Regions from separate parts of the Nonomuraea sp. NPDC059023 genome, predicted to be linked through region 1. Evidence: riboswitches for the same ligand, from Rfam matches in the RefSeq annotation. Region 1 holds a riboswitch; the other holds the start of a gene.
The links. Region 1 has a riboswitch for S-adenosylmethionine ahead of ACFWYW_RS49040 (aminotransferase class V-fold PLP-dependent enzyme). Riboswitches for the same ligand answer to the same signal wherever they lie in the genome.
Positions count from the first base shown of each region.

Region 1 (8,020 bases):
CATCTGCAGCGGCGTGTCCCAGCGCATCAGCTCCTCGATCGCCGTCGGGAGCAGGGAGCGGTCGGCGCGCAGCCGTTCCAGCTCGGCCGGGTTCCTGAACAGCGACCACCAGCCGTTGCCGGTGACGTTCACGGTGGCCTCGTGACCGGCGTTGAGCAGCAGCACGCAGGTGCCGACCAGCTCGTCCTCGGTCAGCTCCTCGATCTGGGCCAGCGCGCTGACGAGATCCTCGCCGGGCTGCCGCCTGCGCTCGCGGGCCAGGTCCTTCAGGTAGTCGGCGAACTCGGCCGCCGCGCGGACCGCCGTGTGCTGGGCCTGCGGCGACGGGTTCAGCTCGTACATGAGGCAGATGTCGGCCGACCAGGGGCGCAGCAGGTGCCGGTCGGCGTCGGGAATGCCGAGCATCTCGGCGATCACCGTCACCGGCAGCGGCTCGGCCACCTCGGCGAGCAGGTCGCCGCCGCCCTTGGCCACGAAGGCGTCCACCAGCCCGCCCGCGATCGCCCGTACGCGCGGCCGTAGCGACTCGACCATCCTCGGCGTGAACGCCTTGGAGACCAGGCGGCGCAGCCGCGTGTGGACGGGGGGCTCCACGTCGAGCATGCTCGCGTTGACCACCCGCCAGAACGGCTCCTGGAAGTCCGGCGGCGCCTCCTGCCCGAACTCCTCGTGCTCGGCGACGTGCAGGTAGGAACGGCCGAGCCGGCGATCACGCAGTAGCGCGTTGACGTCGGCGTACCGCGAGACCAGGTACTGGCCGGTCGGCTCGAAGAAGCTGACCGGCTCAGCCCGCCTCAGCTCGGCGTAGACGTCGTACGGATGGGCTACGAAATCCGGATTCCACGGGTCAAAGCGCACCGCTTCATCCTACGAGCTGCCGTCCTTGGCGTTCTCCTGCTCGGACCGCTTGGCCTGCCTGCTGCGCATCCTGATGTTGAGCAGTTCGACGATGACCGAGAAGGCCATCGCGAAGTAGATGTAGCCCTTGGAGATGTGCTGGCCGAAGCCCTCCGCGAGAAGCACCACGCCGATCAGCACCAGGAAGGACAGGGCCAGCATCTTGATGCTCGGGTGCTTGTCCACGAAGCGGCTGATCGGGCCGGAGGCGAACAGCATGACCAGCACCGACACAATCACCGCCGCGACCATGACACCCAACTCGTTCACCATGCCGACCGCGGTGATGACCGAGTCGAGCGAGAAGACGATGTCCAGGATCATGATCTGGATGATCACCGAGGCGAACGAGGCGGCCTTGCGCGGCTTGCCGTTGTCGCCCTTCAGCTCCATGCTGTGGCCGATCTCGGTGACGCTCTTGGCCAGCAGGAACAGGCCGCCGAGGATGAGAATCAGGTCACGGCCGGATATGTCATGGCCGAAGACGGCGAACAAGGGCTCGGTCAGCCTGACCACCCAGGACAGGGCGAGCAGCAGGAGCAGTCGGCTGATGAGCGCGGCGGCCAGTCCGAGCACCCGGGCCCGGTCGCGCTGGTGCTCAGGGAGTTTCCCGGCGAGGATCGAGATGAAGATGATGTTGTCGATTCCCAGGACGATCTCCAGGGCGACCAGGGTGAAGAACCCGATCCAGATCTCCGGGTTGCTTACCCAGTCCCACATCTCCGCACCTCCGTTGTCGGGAACTATCTCCCGGTACCAACGACCTAACCCCCGCAGAAGTTCACGATCCCCCTTAGTAGTTCGGATATGTCGCTGGCCTGGGATGATCCACCCCAGAGAGGTGGTCAACGACGGGTCGCAGCGTTAAGGGGTTGCTATTTATGGCCGGGTGTCGCTTATAGTGCTGCGTGTAGGTCATGAGTGCCAGCGACAAGCCCCGGCTAGCTGGCCGGCAACCCTCGCGTCCGCGGCGGGGTGCCCCGGGTGAGGACCTGGTCCGTCACGAGGTGTGGCGGGCAAGCGCGGGCTCCGTGGCGATTCCAGGGGTCCCGACGACCCCAGGAGACTTGCCGTGTCCACGCTGACCATCTTCAGCTCCGTCCCCGCCCAGACCCAGTCGCAGCAGCCCCAGCACGGCGAGGCCCGTGCCGTCCCGGCCGTGCTCGGCGCCGACCTGGAGGTCCCGGTCAAGGGCGGCAAGCTGGTCGGTTACGCCAACCTCGACTACGCCGCCAGCGCCCCCTGTCTGGAGCCGGTCAGCGCCGCCGTCACCGCCGCGCTCCCGGCCTACTCCAGCGTGCACCGCGGCGCCGGCTACGCCTCCCAGCTCACCACCGCCCGCTACGAGCAGGCCCGCCACACCGTCCGCGCCTTCGCCGGCGCCCGCCCCGACGACGCGGTCATCTTCACCCGCAACACCACCGACGCCACGAACCTGCTGGCCGGCGTCCTGCCCGCGGGCACCACCACCGTGGTCTTCGACAGCGAGCACCACGCCTCGCTGCTCCCCTGGAACAAGACGGTACGGCTGGCGCCGCCCGCCTTCCCCGGCGAAGCCGTCCGCCAGGCCGACGAGGCCCTCGCCGCCATCTCCGGCCCCAAGCTGCTCGTCGTCACCGCCGCCTCCAACGTCACCGGCGAGCTGTGGCCCATCGCCGCCCTCGCGCACATCGCCCACCGGCACGGCGCCCGCATCCTGGTCGACGCCGCCCAGCTCGTCCCGCACCGCCAGCTCAACCTGACCGCCCTGGACCTGGACTACGTCGTCTTCTCCGGCCACAAGCTGTACGCGCCCTTCGGCGCCGGTGTGCTGATCGGGCGCCGTGACTGGCTGGCGAGCGGCGAGCCGTACCTCAAGGGTGGCGGCGCGGTGAAGTCGGTCGGCGCGGACGAGGAGTCCACCGAGTGGCATGACGACCCCGAGCCCCGGCACGAGGCCGGCACCCCGAACGTGATCGGCGCGATCGCGCTGGCGGCGGCGTGCGACGCGCTGAGCGCGACCGGCTGGGCGCCGCTGGTCATCGAGGAGGAGCGGCTGATCGCGCGGCTGCGCGACGGCCTGGCCTCGATCGAGGGCGTGCGGGAGCTGTCGCTGTGGGGTCCCGACCACCCGCGGGTGGGCATCGTCTCCTTCATCGTGGACGGCTACAGCGCGCGCGAGGTCGCCGAGGCGCTGTCCGGCGAGTACGGGATCGGCGTGCGCGACGGCAAGTTCTGCGCGCACCCGTTCGTGCGGCATCTGCTGGGCACCGCCGACGGCGGTTGTGAGGACGGGACGGCTTCCGCGGTGCGCGCCTCGATCGGCATCGGCACCACCGACGAGCACATCGACCGGCTCATCACCGCACTGCGGGACCTCTCTGCCGTCAACCTCGCCGCCCGTTAGGCGTCACTCGGGCGGGTTCTTCCTCGGCTGGTCGTCGGACATCAGCGCGTCGAGCGCCTTCATGTCGTCGTCGCTCAGGGCCGCGCCGCTGCTCGTGGCGGGTGGCGGAGTGGGCTGGCGCGGCACGTCGGCGCGCGACTCCGTCCCGTTGCCGGGCGCCTGCGTCTGGGTGGGCGGGTTCGGCTGGGTGGGTGGCTGCGTCCCGTTGCCGGGCTGTTCCGGCTCGGTGCGCGGTTCCCGCACGGTGCGGACGTTCGTGGGCATGGTCGTGGTCGTCGCGCCGCTCCCGGTCGACTCCGGCAGCGTCTGGTCGGCCGCGCGCCTGCTCAGGATCGTGCGGGCGATGCTGTCGACGCTGATCCGGCCTGCCCCGGCGGCCAGCAGGAGCAGGCAGGCCGCGCCCAGCGCGCCGACGAGTTCCCAGCCCATGTCGGTGACGAAGATGCCGTTCTTACCGTGGACGAAGATGATCGCGCCCAGGCTGACGCACAGCAGGGCCAGCGCGGCCAGGCGGGTCAGCAGTCCGATGATCAGGAAGCTGCCGCCCACGAGCTCGGCCACGGTCGTGAAACCGGCCGCGAGCTCGGGTTGGGGCACGCCGGACTGGGTGAACATCTGTGACGTCGGTCCCAGTCCGTTCTGCCATTTCTGCCACCCGTGGGCCACGAAGATCACGCCGATGGTCACTCGCGAGATCAGGGCAGCTAGGTCGAAAGCTAGCTTCATGGTGGTTTCTCCCCCCGTTGTGGTAATTGTCCCCCACCACTCTGACCTGCGACTCCTCCCCATACCGTCTCTTGAACGGCCCGTTACGCCTGGGCGCGCCGTACAGAATGAAAGGACCGCACAGTAGATCGCGCGCGAGGCCGATGGGAGCATGGGGAAATGACCGAGCGCATCATCGGGATCGGCGCAGGGGCGAAGGAACTGGCCACAGAGGACATGGTCCTCAACATCGGCCCCCAGCACCCCTCCACCCACGGCGTGCTCAGGCTGCGGCTCACGCTCGACGGCGAGCGGATCTCCAGCGCCGAGCCCATCATCGGCTACATGCACCGGGGCGCGGAGAAACTGTTCGAGGTCCGCGACTACCGGCAGATCATCATGCTGGCCAACCGGCACGACTGGCTGTCCGGGTTCGCCAACGAGCTCGGCGTGGTGCTGGCCGCCGAGCGCATGCTGGGCATGGAGGTCCCGGTCAGGGCGGTCTGGGCGCGTACGCTGCTGGCCGAGCTCAACCGGGTGCTCAACCACCTGATGTTCCTCGGCTCCTACCCGCTGGAGCTGGGCGCGATCACGCCGCTCTTCTACGCCTTCGAGGAGCGCGAGCGCATCCAGGCCGTCATGGAGGAGATCTCCGGCGGGCGCATGCACTACATGTTCAACCGCGTCGGCGGGCTCAAGGAAGAACTGCCGCTCGGCTGGCTGGACCGCGTGGCCGAGACCGTCGCGATGACCCGCCGCAAGGTCCCCGACATCGAGGGCCTCATCCTGCACAACGACATCTTCCTCGCGCGCACCAAGGGCGTCGGCGTCCTCGACCGCGACACGATCATGCAGTACGGCGTGAGCGGCCCCATAGCCCGAGCCGCCGGTGTCGACATCGACCTGCGCCGCGACCAGCCGTACCTGGCCTACCCCGAGCTGCCGGTCAAGGTCGTCACGCGGACCGCGGGCGACTCCTACGCCCGCTTCGAGGTCCTGCTTGACCAGGTGAAGGTCTCCCTCGATCTGGCCGAGGCCTGCGTCGACAAGCTGCGCTCCCTGCCGCCGGGCCCGATCAACCAGCGCCTGCCCAAGGTGCTGAAGGTGCCCGAGGGACACACCTACGCCTGGACCGAGAACCCGCTCGGCATCAACGGCTACTACCTGGTCTCCAAGGGGGACAAGACGCCGTGGCGGATGAAGCTGCGCTCCGCCTCCTTCAGCAACATCCAGGTGCTGCGCGAGATCCTGCCGGGGCACCTGGTGGCCGACATGGTGGCGATCTTGGGATCCATGTTCTTCGTCGTGGGTGACATCGACAAGTGAAACGCGATAAATACGTCGACTGGCTACGTGCTCTGAGCCTGATCGTCGTCGTGGTGTGGCACTGGGCGTTCACGATCCTGCAATGGACGCCGGACGGGCCCTCGCCGACCAGCCCGCTCGGCTTCACCACCGGGCTGTGGATCCTCACCTGGTTGCTGCAGGTGCTGCCGCTGTTCTTCTACGTCGGGGGGCACGTCCACCTGCTGTCCTGGAACCGGGCGTGCGAGCGCGGCGTCGGCATCGGCGCCTTCGTCTGGCGGCGGCTGCGGGCGCTCGCGCTGCCCGCGCTCGGGCTGTCGGCGGCGTGGATCGCCATCGGAACCGTCGCCACCACGGTGTTCGACGCCCCGCCCTGGACGTGGCGGGTCGTGCTGCTGGTCCTGAGCCCGCTGTGGTTCATCGGGGTCTACCTGACGCTGATCGCGCTGCTGCCGGTCGCGCTGTGGCTGCACCGGCGATACGACGTGCTCGCCCTCATCTGGCTGGGCGGCGCGGCGCTGGTCGTCGACGTACTCCGGTTCCGCTACCACCTGGAGTGGGCCGGCTGGTTCAACATGATCATCGTGTGGGGGCTGGCGCACCAGGCCGGCTTCTTCTACGACCGCGTGGTCGCGCTGCCCCGCCGCTACGACATCGGCGTGCTCTGGACCGGCCTGTTCATGCTGATCGGGCTGGTGTACTCGGGCATCTACCCGGGGTCCATGGTCGGCGTACCCGGTGAGAAGTGGTCCAACATGGCGCCGCCGACCTTCGTCATCGTCGCCCTGCTCATCTTCCAGATCGGCCTGGTCGAGGTGCTGCGCCCGGCCATGGAGCGGGTGCTGGAGAAGCCCGGATGGAAGCGGGTCAACGACACCATCAACCGGTTCGCGCTGCCGCTGTTCCTGTTCCACACGACCGGGATGGCGATCGCGCTGGGGCTCGGGTGGTGGTTGTTCGGCACACTCGGCGGCACCATCCCCCCGGACTTCACGTGGTGGCTGGAACGCCCCCTGGCCATCCTCGGGCCCCTGATCTGCACCCTTCCGGTCATCTACCTGTTCGGCCGCAAACGCCGCACCGTCCAGCAAACGCCGGACCAACACCGTAGCCTGGAGGAATGACGACCATCGACTTCCCCGCCACGGCCGAGGACGAGCGCATCATCAAGGCGGCCATGGGCGAGGGCGAAACCGCCGAGGACGTCATCCGGCGAGCCCTTCACCTGCTCGACCGCTCGCAGGCATGACCAGCTACCTCGGGCTCTGACGTTCCGCTTCCGGGTCCTTGGGGATGCGGCAGGAGTGTTCGAGGAAGAGGGCGGCACCGATCAGCACGACGAAGGCCAGGAACGAGCCCGTCGCGACGAAGAACTCCACCCGCGGCGTCTGCCTGGTCAGCATCGACATGGTGTGCAGCGAGAACCCGGCGAAGATCCCGGCGAACACCGCCCCCACGTACGCCGAAGCCTTGGCCAGAGCGGCCAGACGGGCCACCGCCAGCGGCTCCACCGGCTTGGTGCCCGGCTTGCGGGCGATGCGCGCCCGAGTCATCCACGCGCTGTACGCCTCTCCGACGGCCAGCAGCAGCACGGTCGGAATCGCGGTCCACGGAATCACCGGCAGGTCGGAGTAGACCTGCCGCACCAGAATCCAGGTGAGCAGGGCCAGCACGACGACGATCCCGACGAGCACGCCGGGTTTGGTGGGCCTCAAGCCGGCCCCTGCAGCTTCAGGTCCTCGCGCAGCCACACCCCGGCCCGGTCGAGCCCGGCCAGCAGATCGGCCACCCGCCCCCGCCCGGGAATCTCACCGTCGGGATCCACCTGAGCCCACGGCACCAGCACGAACGCCCGCTCGTGCGCCCGCGGATGCGGCAGCGTCAACTCGGGGTCGTCGCTGATCACCTCGCCGACCACGAGCAGGTCCACGTCGAGCGTGCGGGCGCCCCACCGCTCCTCCCGCACCCGGCCGAAGGCGTTCTCCACGCTCTGCGCCCGGTCCAGCAGCATCTGCGGCTGCAACTTCGCCTCCGCGACGATCACCGCGTTCAGGTACGGCTTCTGCCCCTCCGGCCCGCCCACCGGATCGGTCTCGTACACCGGCGAGGCGGCCACGAACTCCAGCCCCGGCGCGTCGAACAGCGTGTCGACCGCGCCCTGCAACGTCTGGAAACGCTGCCCGAGATTGCTGCCCAGCGCGAGAACCACTTTCATGGCCGGCTCCGTTCGATCGTGACCACGACGTCGTCGAAGGGCAGCGGGATCGGCGCCGCCGGCTTGTGCACGCTCACCTCGGCCCGCGTCACCAGCTCGGAAGCCAGGCAGACGTCGGCCAGCCGCTGGGCCAGCGTCTCGATCAGCTCGACCGGCTCGCCCTCGACGACCTTGACCAGCGCCTCGGCCAGCTCGCCGTAATGGACGGTCAGCCTGAGGTCGTCGCCCGCCGCCGCCGGGGCGGTGTCGAGGAACAACGTCGCGTCGACCACGAACTCCTGGCCCAGCTCGCGCTCCGCGGGCAGCACCCCGTGGCGGCCACGGGCGCGCAGACCCTTCAGCGTGATGCGGTCAGCGGTCAAGCTCGCCCTCTTCCTCATCGTCCTCGCCCTGCAGCACCGGTGAGCCGTGGTGCATCCACAACCGCCAGCCCTGCGGCGTACGGATGTAGACGTTGCTCGCCACGACCTTCCCGGCGGCGAAGCTGGCCTCGCCTTCCTCGCCGGCGGTCA
Region 1 covers NZ_JBHYIO010000044.1:61,095-69,114, reverse strand. The annotation lists gene ACFWYW_RS49050 (cytochrome P450) at 1-858, opposite strand, end outside; gene ACFWYW_RS49045 (TerC family protein) at 868-1,617, opposite strand; SAM riboswitch class IV at 1,811-1,926, shown strand; gene ACFWYW_RS49040 (aminotransferase class V-fold PLP-dependent enzyme) at 1,970-3,283, shown strand; gene ACFWYW_RS49035 (DoxX family protein) at 3,287-4,009, opposite strand; gene ACFWYW_RS49030 (NADH-quinone oxidoreductase subunit D) at 4,169-5,314, shown strand; gene ACFWYW_RS49025 (acyltransferase) at 5,311-6,417, shown strand; gene ACFWYW_RS49020 (hypothetical protein) at 6,414-6,542, shown strand; gene ACFWYW_RS49015 (DUF3180 domain-containing protein) at 6,547-7,008, opposite strand; gene folK (2-amino-4-hydroxy-6-hydroxymethyldihydropteridine diphosphokinase) at 7,005-7,508, opposite strand; gene folB (dihydroneopterin aldolase) at 7,505-7,888, opposite strand; gene ACFWYW_RS49000 (nuclear transport factor 2 family protein) at 7,860-8,020, opposite strand, start outside.

Region 2 (8,020 bases), on a different contig from region 1:
GCCCGACGACCCGGGGCGAGTGCCCGGCCAGCGTCCCGCGCAGAGCGTCGTCGACGAGGGACGCCGTGCCGGCTGGCAGGCCGCGATGCCCGGAGACAGCGATACGGATCATCATCACCTCCAGTTGTAGCTCCTCGTACGGCAATTGCCGTGGGTGTACGCGAAAAGGGCGCCCCCGAACCGGGAGACGCCCTCTTTGCGAAATGGCTGGACTTAGAAGTCCATGTCGCCGCCGGGCATGCCACCAGCCGGGGCAGCCGGGGTCTTCTCCGGCTTCTCGGCGATGACGGCCTCGGTGGTCAGGAACAGCGCCGCGATGGAGGCGGCGTTCTGCAGCGCCGAGCGGGTGACCTTGGCCGGGTCGAGGATGCCCGCGTCGAACATGTTGACGTACTCGCCGGTCGCCGCGTTCAGGCCCTCACCCGGGGTGAGGTTGCGCACGCGCTCGACCACGACGCCGCCCTCGAGACCGGCGTTGACCGCGATCTGCTTCAGCGGCTCCTCCAGCGCCTTCTTCACGATCGCCGCGCCGGTCGCCTCATCGCCCGACAGCTCCAGCTTGTCGAACGCCTTGGTACCGGCCTGCAGCAGCGCCACACCACCGCCGGGCACGATGCCCTCCTCGACGGCCGCCTTCGCGTTACGCACGGCGTCCTCGATCCGGTGCTTGCGCTCCTTCAGCTCGACCTCGGTCGCCGCACCGGCCTTGATGACCGCCACGCCACCGGCCAGCTTGGCCAGCCGCTCCTGCAGCTTCTCCCGGTCGTAGTCGGAATCGGTACGGTCGATCTCCGCCCGAATCTCGTTGACCCGCCCGGCGATCTGGTCGGCGTCACCGGCGCCGTCCACGATCGTGGTCTCGTCCTTGGTCACCACGACCTTACGGGCGCGGCCCAGCAGGTCGAGGGTGGCGGACTCGAGCTTCAGGCCGACCTCCTCGGCGATGACCTGGCCACCGGTCAGGGTGGCGATGTCACCGAGCATGGCCTTGCGCCGGTCACCGAAGCCCGGAGCCTTGACGGCGACGGACTTGAACAGGCCGCGGATCTTGTTGACGACGAGCGTGGCCAGGGCCTCGCCCTCGATGTCCTCAGCGATGATCAGCAGCGGCTTGCCGGCCTGCACGACCTTGTCGAGCAGGGGCAGCAGGTCCTTGTTGGCGGAGACCTTGCTGTTGACGATGAGGATGTACGGGTCCTCGAGGACGGCCTCCATGCGGTCGGGGTCCGTCACGAAGTACATCGACGTCATGCCCTTGTCGAAGCGCATGCCCTCGGTGAGCTCAAGCTCCAGGCCGAAGGTGTTGCTCTCCTCGACCGTGATGACACCTTCCTTGCCGACCTTGTCCATCGCCTCAGCGATGAGCGCGCCGATCTCGGTGTCCGCGGCCGAAATGGAAGCCGTCGAAGCGATCTGCTCCTTCGTCTCCACATCCTTGGCCAGCTTGGACAGCTCCTCGCTGACCCGCTCGACCGCCGCCTCGATACCCTTCTTCAACGCCATCGGGTTCGCACCCGCGGCCACGTTACGCAGACCCTCACGCACCAGCGCCTGGGCGAGCACGGTGGCCGTCGTGGTGCCGTCACCCGCGACGTCATCCGTCTTCTTGGCGACTTCCTTGACCAGCTCAGCGCCGATCTTCTCCCACGGATCCTCGAGCTCGATCTCCTTGGCGATGGAGACACCGTCGTTCGTGATCGTGGGAGCGCCCCACTTCTTCTCCAGCACGACATTGCGCCCCTTGGGACCAAGGGTCACCTTCACGGCGTCAGCGAGCTGGTTCATGCCGCGCTCGAGACCGCGCCGGGCGTCCTCGTCAAACGCGATCATCTTGGCTGCCATAAGGCTGGACCTCCCAGATGCAGGGTGGCTTCTCAAGGATCGAGCCGACGCCCGCGACGGCAGCGTGCCCGGCCCGGGGGCCGAACACTTGGGCCCGCATCTCCGTTCGGCAGGCCCCGATCGTCTCGATCCAGGTGTTGGCACTCACGTGGAGAGAGTGCCAACGAACTGTTTAGCACTCTACCCGGTCGAGTGCAAGCGAGAGCCACCTCGTCGCAGGTCAGGCCCGATCCCCTCGCGAGATCGGGCCTGTCCTGGTGAGACGAAAGGTGTTGGCAGAACCGCACGGACTGCGCTGCCGTGCGGGCTGCCTCGGTGCGTGGTTCAAACGGTGCGGACAGATTCCGCCTGCGGCCCCTTCTGGCCTTGTGTGATCTCGAACTCGACCCGCTGGCCTTGTTCGAGTGATCTGTAGCCGTCCATCATGATCGCTGAGTAATGGACGAATACATCCTTACCACCGTCTACCGCGATGAAACCGTAGCCCTTGTCCGCGTTGAACCACTTGACGGTGCCCTGCGCCACTTCCGACTCCTCTTACTGGGCTCTGGATCCCGCCCATTCCTCCGCGAGATCCGCGTTCGCCGCTTTTACCGAAAAACTGGCGGCGATCGCCCTCGACCATACCTGTGGCATGCCGTTGGGCAACAGAGTCAATCTGAAAACTGCCTATTTCATCCTTCGAAGAGTTGAATTTTCCAGAAATGGGAAGGGCACCTCCGAAGAGGTGCCCCAGTGCTAAGAGTGTGCGAAGCGTTAGCCTCCGGCTACCGCGGGGATGATGGAGATCTCGCTCCCCTCGGGGGCCGCGGTGTCGAGCCCGTCGGCGAATCGGACGTCCTCTTGCCCCACGTAAACGTTGACAAAACGCCGAATCTTGCCCGATTCATCGAGAATTCGGGCACCGATCCCCGGGTAGTCACTGTCCAGCTTCTGAAGGACCTCGCGCAGCGTCGCACCCTCGCCACTGACCTCCGCGTTACCACCCGTGTAGGTGCGCAGAATGGTGGGAATCCGTACAGAAACGCTCATGCCTTAAACTTCCTTTCAGATGGCGCGGAACGCGTCGAGAGAGGGCCGGATGACAGCGGTGGGTTCGGCGATCGACGACACCGCGTCAAGGGTCTTGAGGCCGTCGCCGGTGTTCAGCACGACCGTTTCCGCCTCGGGATCCAGCGCGCCGTTTTCCACCAGCTTCTTGAGCACGCCCACGGTGACGCCGCCCGCGGTCTCGGCGAAGATGCCCTCCGTGGAGGCCAGGAGCTTGATGGCCGCGACGATCTCGGCGTCGGTGACGTCTTCCACCGCCCCTCCCGTACGGCGGGCGATGTCGAGCACGTACGGCCCGTCAGCCGGGTTCCCGATGGCCAGCGACTTGGCGATGGTGTCCGGCTTGACCGGCTGGACCACGTCGTGCCCGGCCTTGTACGCCGCCGACACCGGCGAGCACCCGAGCGCCTGGGCCCCGAACACCTTGTAGGGCGTGTCCTCGACCAGCCCGAGCGCCACGAGTTCCTTGAAGCCCTTGTCGATCTTCGTGAGCTGGGAGCCGGAGGCGATCGGGATGACGATCTGCTCGGGCAGCCTCCACCCGAGCTGCTCGGCGATCTCGTAGGCCAGCGTCTTGGACCCCTCGGCGTAGTACGGCCGCAGGTTCACGTTGACGAAGCCCCACTTGTCGCCAAGCGGGTCGCCGATGAGCTCGGAGCAGAAGCGGTTGACCTCGTCGTAGGTGCCCTCGATGCCGATCAGCCTGCCGCCGAACACCCGGGCCATGGCGATCTTGGCCTGCTCCAGGTCGGCGGGGATGAAGACGCACGCGTCGAGCCCGGCCCTGGCGGCGGCCGCGGTGACCGCGCCGGCCAGGTTGCCGGTGGAGGAGCAGGACAGGGTGTGGAAGCCGAAGTTGCGGGCCGCCTCGACGGCGATGGCCACCACACGGTCCTTGAAGGAGTGGGTGGGATTGCCGGAGTCGTCCTTGATGTGCAGCGACTTGATGCCGAGCGTGCGGCCGAGGTTGCCGGCCTTGACCAGCTTGGTCCAGCCGGGGTTCATGTTCTGCTTGGCCGCCACGTCCACGGGGACCGGCAGGAGCGCCTGGTAACGCCAGATGTTGGTCGGACCGGACTCGATCTGCGAGCGGGTCACCGTACCGAAGTCATAGGCCACTTCGAGTGGCCCGAAACACTCCAGACACGCGAAACTGGGGCCGAGGTCATAGCGGGTGCCGCACTCGCGGCAGGAGAGAGCTACAGCAGGACCGAAGTCGAGCGACATGAAGCGAGGCCTTCCCTCATCTTCGCCTGCGGCCACCTTGACCACAGACCGGAATTGGCACCTTGTCCCGGTCGGCCTCGCGGGTGCGAGTCACAATCCGGGAGGGTTGCCGGGGCTTCGCAGGGCCGGTCCCTCCACCCCTCTGGATGAGCAATATGTAGTTGTCGAAAGGGACTCTACCTGGTCAAGCGGATCGGTTGCCCACCCGTCTCGACCAGTGAGACAAACCGTCTCACCGATAGTCCTCCCCGAGCACGCCCTGCACGTACTTGCGCGCCTGGTGGATGCGGGATTTCGCGGTGCCGAGAGGGATGCCGAGCTGCTCGGCCACCTCGTTGTAGTCGAGCTGCACGATGTCGCGCAGCACGAGCGCCTGCGCCAGGTCGGGTTTGGACGCCTCCAGCGCCTCCATCGCGTCGAGCAGGTCCAGGCGCGAGCCCGCGATCACGCTCACCCGGGCCACGTCCGGCTTCTGCGTGGGCAGTTCGTCGGAGCTCTGCTCGGCCGCCCGCCGCTTCAGCGACCGGTAGGTCGTGCGGGCGCAGTTGGCCGTCACGATGTGCAGCCACGTGCTGAACCGCGCCCTGCCCTCGAACCGCCCGATGTTGCGCGCGACGGCCAGCAGAGTGTCCTGGCAGGCCTCCTCCGCGTCCTGGTGATAGGGCAGGATTCGCGCGCAGTGGCGGAGTACGTGCGGCTCGATCCGCCGCAAGAGCTCGCCGAGTGCGCGATGATCTCCAGCGGCTGCGGAGCGGGCCAGTTCCTCGGTTAGCTCATCAAGCGCCATAGCGGGATCCTATGAGCGGAGGATAGTTAAATGAACAGCGTCCTGGTCGCCTCGAACCGCGGTCCTGTCTCCTTCACCGTCTCCGACGACGGTGAACTCACCATGAAACGCGGTGGCGGCGGCCTGGTCTCGGGCCTTTCCGGCGTGGCGAAGGACGAGGGCGTGCTGTGGGTCTGCGCGGCCCTTTCCGACGGCGACCGCAGCGCCGTACGGCAGGCTCCCGGCGGCCGCCTCGACCAGGCCGGCTACGACACCGGGTCGCTGCGCATGCTGGACATCGCCCCCGCGACCTTCCACCGCGCCTACAACGCCGTGGCCAACTCCACGCTGTGGTTCGTCAACCACCTGCTCTACGACATCCCCAACTCCCCGCACTTCGGCACCAGGTTCCAGCGCGAGTGGGAGTCCTACCGCGACTACAACGGCGCCTTCGCGCTGGCGCTGGCCGAGGAGGCCGGGCACGAGGCGCGCGTGATGGTGCAGGACTACCACCTGACCCTCACCCCGGCCATGCTCCGCGCCGAGCGCCCCGACCTGCGCATCGCGCATTTCAGCCACACCCCCTGGGCCCCGCCGGAGTACTTCGCGCTGCTGCCCGACGAGGTGGCCCGTGAGGTCCTGGAAGGCATTCTGGGAGCCGATCACGCCGGGTTCCTCACCGAGCGGTGGGCGCGGGCGTTCACCGACTGCTGCGCGGCCCTGCTGGGCGCCCGGGTGGACGCGCGCGGCGTCACCCACGAGGGCCGCACGACCAGGATCGGCGTGCACGCGCTCGGCGTCGACGGCGAGCAGTTGTGGCGGCGCGCCTGCGAGCCGGACGTGGAGTCGAACGTGGCGGCGCTGCGCGCGCAGACCGGTGACAGGAAGCTGATCGTCCGCATCGACCGCACCGAGCTGTCCAAGAACATCGTGCGCGGCCTGGTCGCCTACCGCGAGTTCCTGGCCGCACATCCCGAGTGGCACGGCCGCGTGGTGCACCTGGCCTTCGCCTACCCGAGCCGCCACGACCTGCCCGAGTACCGCGAGTACACCGCGGCGGTGCAGCGCTGCGCCAAGGAGATCGAGGACGAGTACGCCACCGAGGACTGGGACCCGCTGATACTCAACGTCAACGACGACTACGCGCGCAGCCTCGCCGCCTACCGGATGGCCGACGTGCTGCTGGTCAACCCGATCCGCGACGGCATGAACCTGGTCGCCAAGGAGGGCCCGATCCTGTCGCCCCGCTGCGTCCTGGTGCTCTCGCGCGAGGCCGGCGCCGCCGCCGAACTGGGCGCCGACGCGCTCGTGGTCAACCCCTACGACGTCCTGGAGACCGCCCAGGCCCTGCACACCGCCCTGGTCATGCCCGAGGAGGAGCGTACGCGCAGGGCCGCCAGCCTGGCCGCGGCGGCCACCGCGCTGCCGCCCCAGAGGTGGCTTGCGGCGCAGCTCGATGCCCTGACTTAATGCCTCAAGTGACCACAGTCCGGATACGTCTGACCCGTGATCTCCCGACCTGGCTCGTCTACTTACAACTCGGCGCCTTCGCCACCTACCTGTACGGGCTCAGCGCCGTCCTGCCGCTGCTGCGCCAGGAACAGCAGGTCTCCAACGCGGTCGCCGCCCTGCACGGCACCGCGATGGCCGCGGGAACGCTCCTGGCCGGCGCCGCGCTGCCGTTCCTGGAGCGCAGGTACGGCCGGCGCGCCACGATCTGGGGCAGCCTGGCCGGCATGAACGCGGGCCTGGTTCCGGTCATGCTCACCCCCGCCCTGCCCGCCACCCTGCTGGGCTACGGCCTGTCCAGCCTGTTCGGCTCGGTGGCCCTCTACGCCATGATGGCCGCGCTCAGCGACCACCACGGCCCGGCGGGACCGGCGGCGATCAGCGAGGCCAACGCGGTCGCGATCCTGTTCGGCATCGCCATGACCTACGCGATCAGCGCCACCGCGCAGACCGCGCTCGGCTGGCGGGCGGCCCTGCTGATCACCCCGATCCTCAGCGTCCTGATCGCCCTCACGCTCGGCCGCGTCCGCGTGGCCGGCCGCCCGCACGACGGCGCCGCCCGCGCCGGCCTGCCGCCGCCCGGCTGGCGCTTCTACGTGGCGGGCGGCGTGCTCTTCCTGGTGGTCGCGCTGGAGTTCTGCTTCAACCTGTGGGCGGTGCAGCTGTTCGCGTCGAACACGGGGATGGGCGTGGCGGCGGCCACGACCGGGCTGACCGCGTTCACGGCCGGCCTGGCCGTCGGCCGCTTCGCCGGGACGCCGCTGGCCCTGCGCATGGGCGCGCCCGGGCTGCTCACCGGCGCCCTGCTGCTGACCGCGGCCGGCTGGCTGCTGTTCTGGTCGAGCACGCATCCGCTGTTCGCCTACGCGGGGCTGGCGATCAGCGGGCTCGGCGTCTCGCTGCACTTCCCGCTCGCGCTGGCCGGCGTGCTCGCCTACGACCCGGTGCGGGCCACGGCCGTCTCGCCGGTCTGCGCGGGGCTGGCGATGGCCGCGGGCCCGTTCGCGCTGGGGGCGCTGGCCGACGGCTTCGGGACGCGCACGGCCTTCCTCATGGTCCCCGTGCTGATCGCGCTGGCCGTGGCGGGCGTGCTGGTCAGCCGCGAACCGCGGCCGTCAGCTCCTTGAGCAGCGCCATCACGCCGTCGGGCCCGTCCACGACGATGTCGGCCCGCTCGGCCAGCTCGGTGACCTCGGCCGAACCACTGCACACGGTGACACCGGGCAACCCCGAAGCGCGTACCGCGTCGAAGGCGGCCAGATCGCCCAGGTCGTCGCCGACGAACATCACCGATCTGGCCGCGCGTTCGGCCAGGAACAACGAGAGCGCCTGGCCCTTGTCCATGCCTGGCGGGCGCAGCTCCAGCACGTACCGGCCGGGCTCGACCACCAGCCCGTTGCGCTCCGCCAGCGCCGCGAGCGGCCGCCGCAGCGCCTCGAAAGCCCCCTCGGGATCGGGACTACGCCTCGTGTGTACGGCTACCGCCCGCCCCTTGTCCTCGACGGCCACTCCGGTCAGGCCCAGGGCGTCGAGCAGCATCGGCAGTTCGGCCTCGGCCCGCGGCACGCCGGCGGGCGGCGGCGGCGCGCTGACGCGGCCGTTCTCCCACCGCTCGAAGCCGTAGTG
Region 2 covers NZ_JBHYIO010000009.1:273,461-281,480, forward strand. The annotation lists gene ACFWYW_RS18275 (hypothetical protein) at 1-115, opposite strand, end outside; gene groL (chaperonin GroEL) at 214-1,842, opposite strand; gene ACFWYW_RS18285 (cold-shock protein) at 2,167-2,367, opposite strand; gene ACFWYW_RS18290 (MoaD/ThiS family protein) at 2,599-2,874, opposite strand; gene thrC (threonine synthase) at 2,890-4,119, opposite strand; SAM riboswitch class I at 4,133-4,272, opposite strand; gene ACFWYW_RS18300 (RNA polymerase sigma factor) at 4,352-4,906, opposite strand; gene ACFWYW_RS18305 (trehalose-6-phosphate synthase) at 4,937-6,355, shown strand; gene ACFWYW_RS18310 (MFS transporter) at 6,364-7,521, shown strand; gene otsB (trehalose-phosphatase) at 7,490-8,020, opposite strand, start outside.
Region 2: linked by a shared signal. The riboswitch ahead of thrC (threonine synthase) and the one ahead of ACFWYW_RS49040 (aminotransferase class V-fold PLP-dependent enzyme) in region 1 are both predicted to bind S-adenosylmethionine.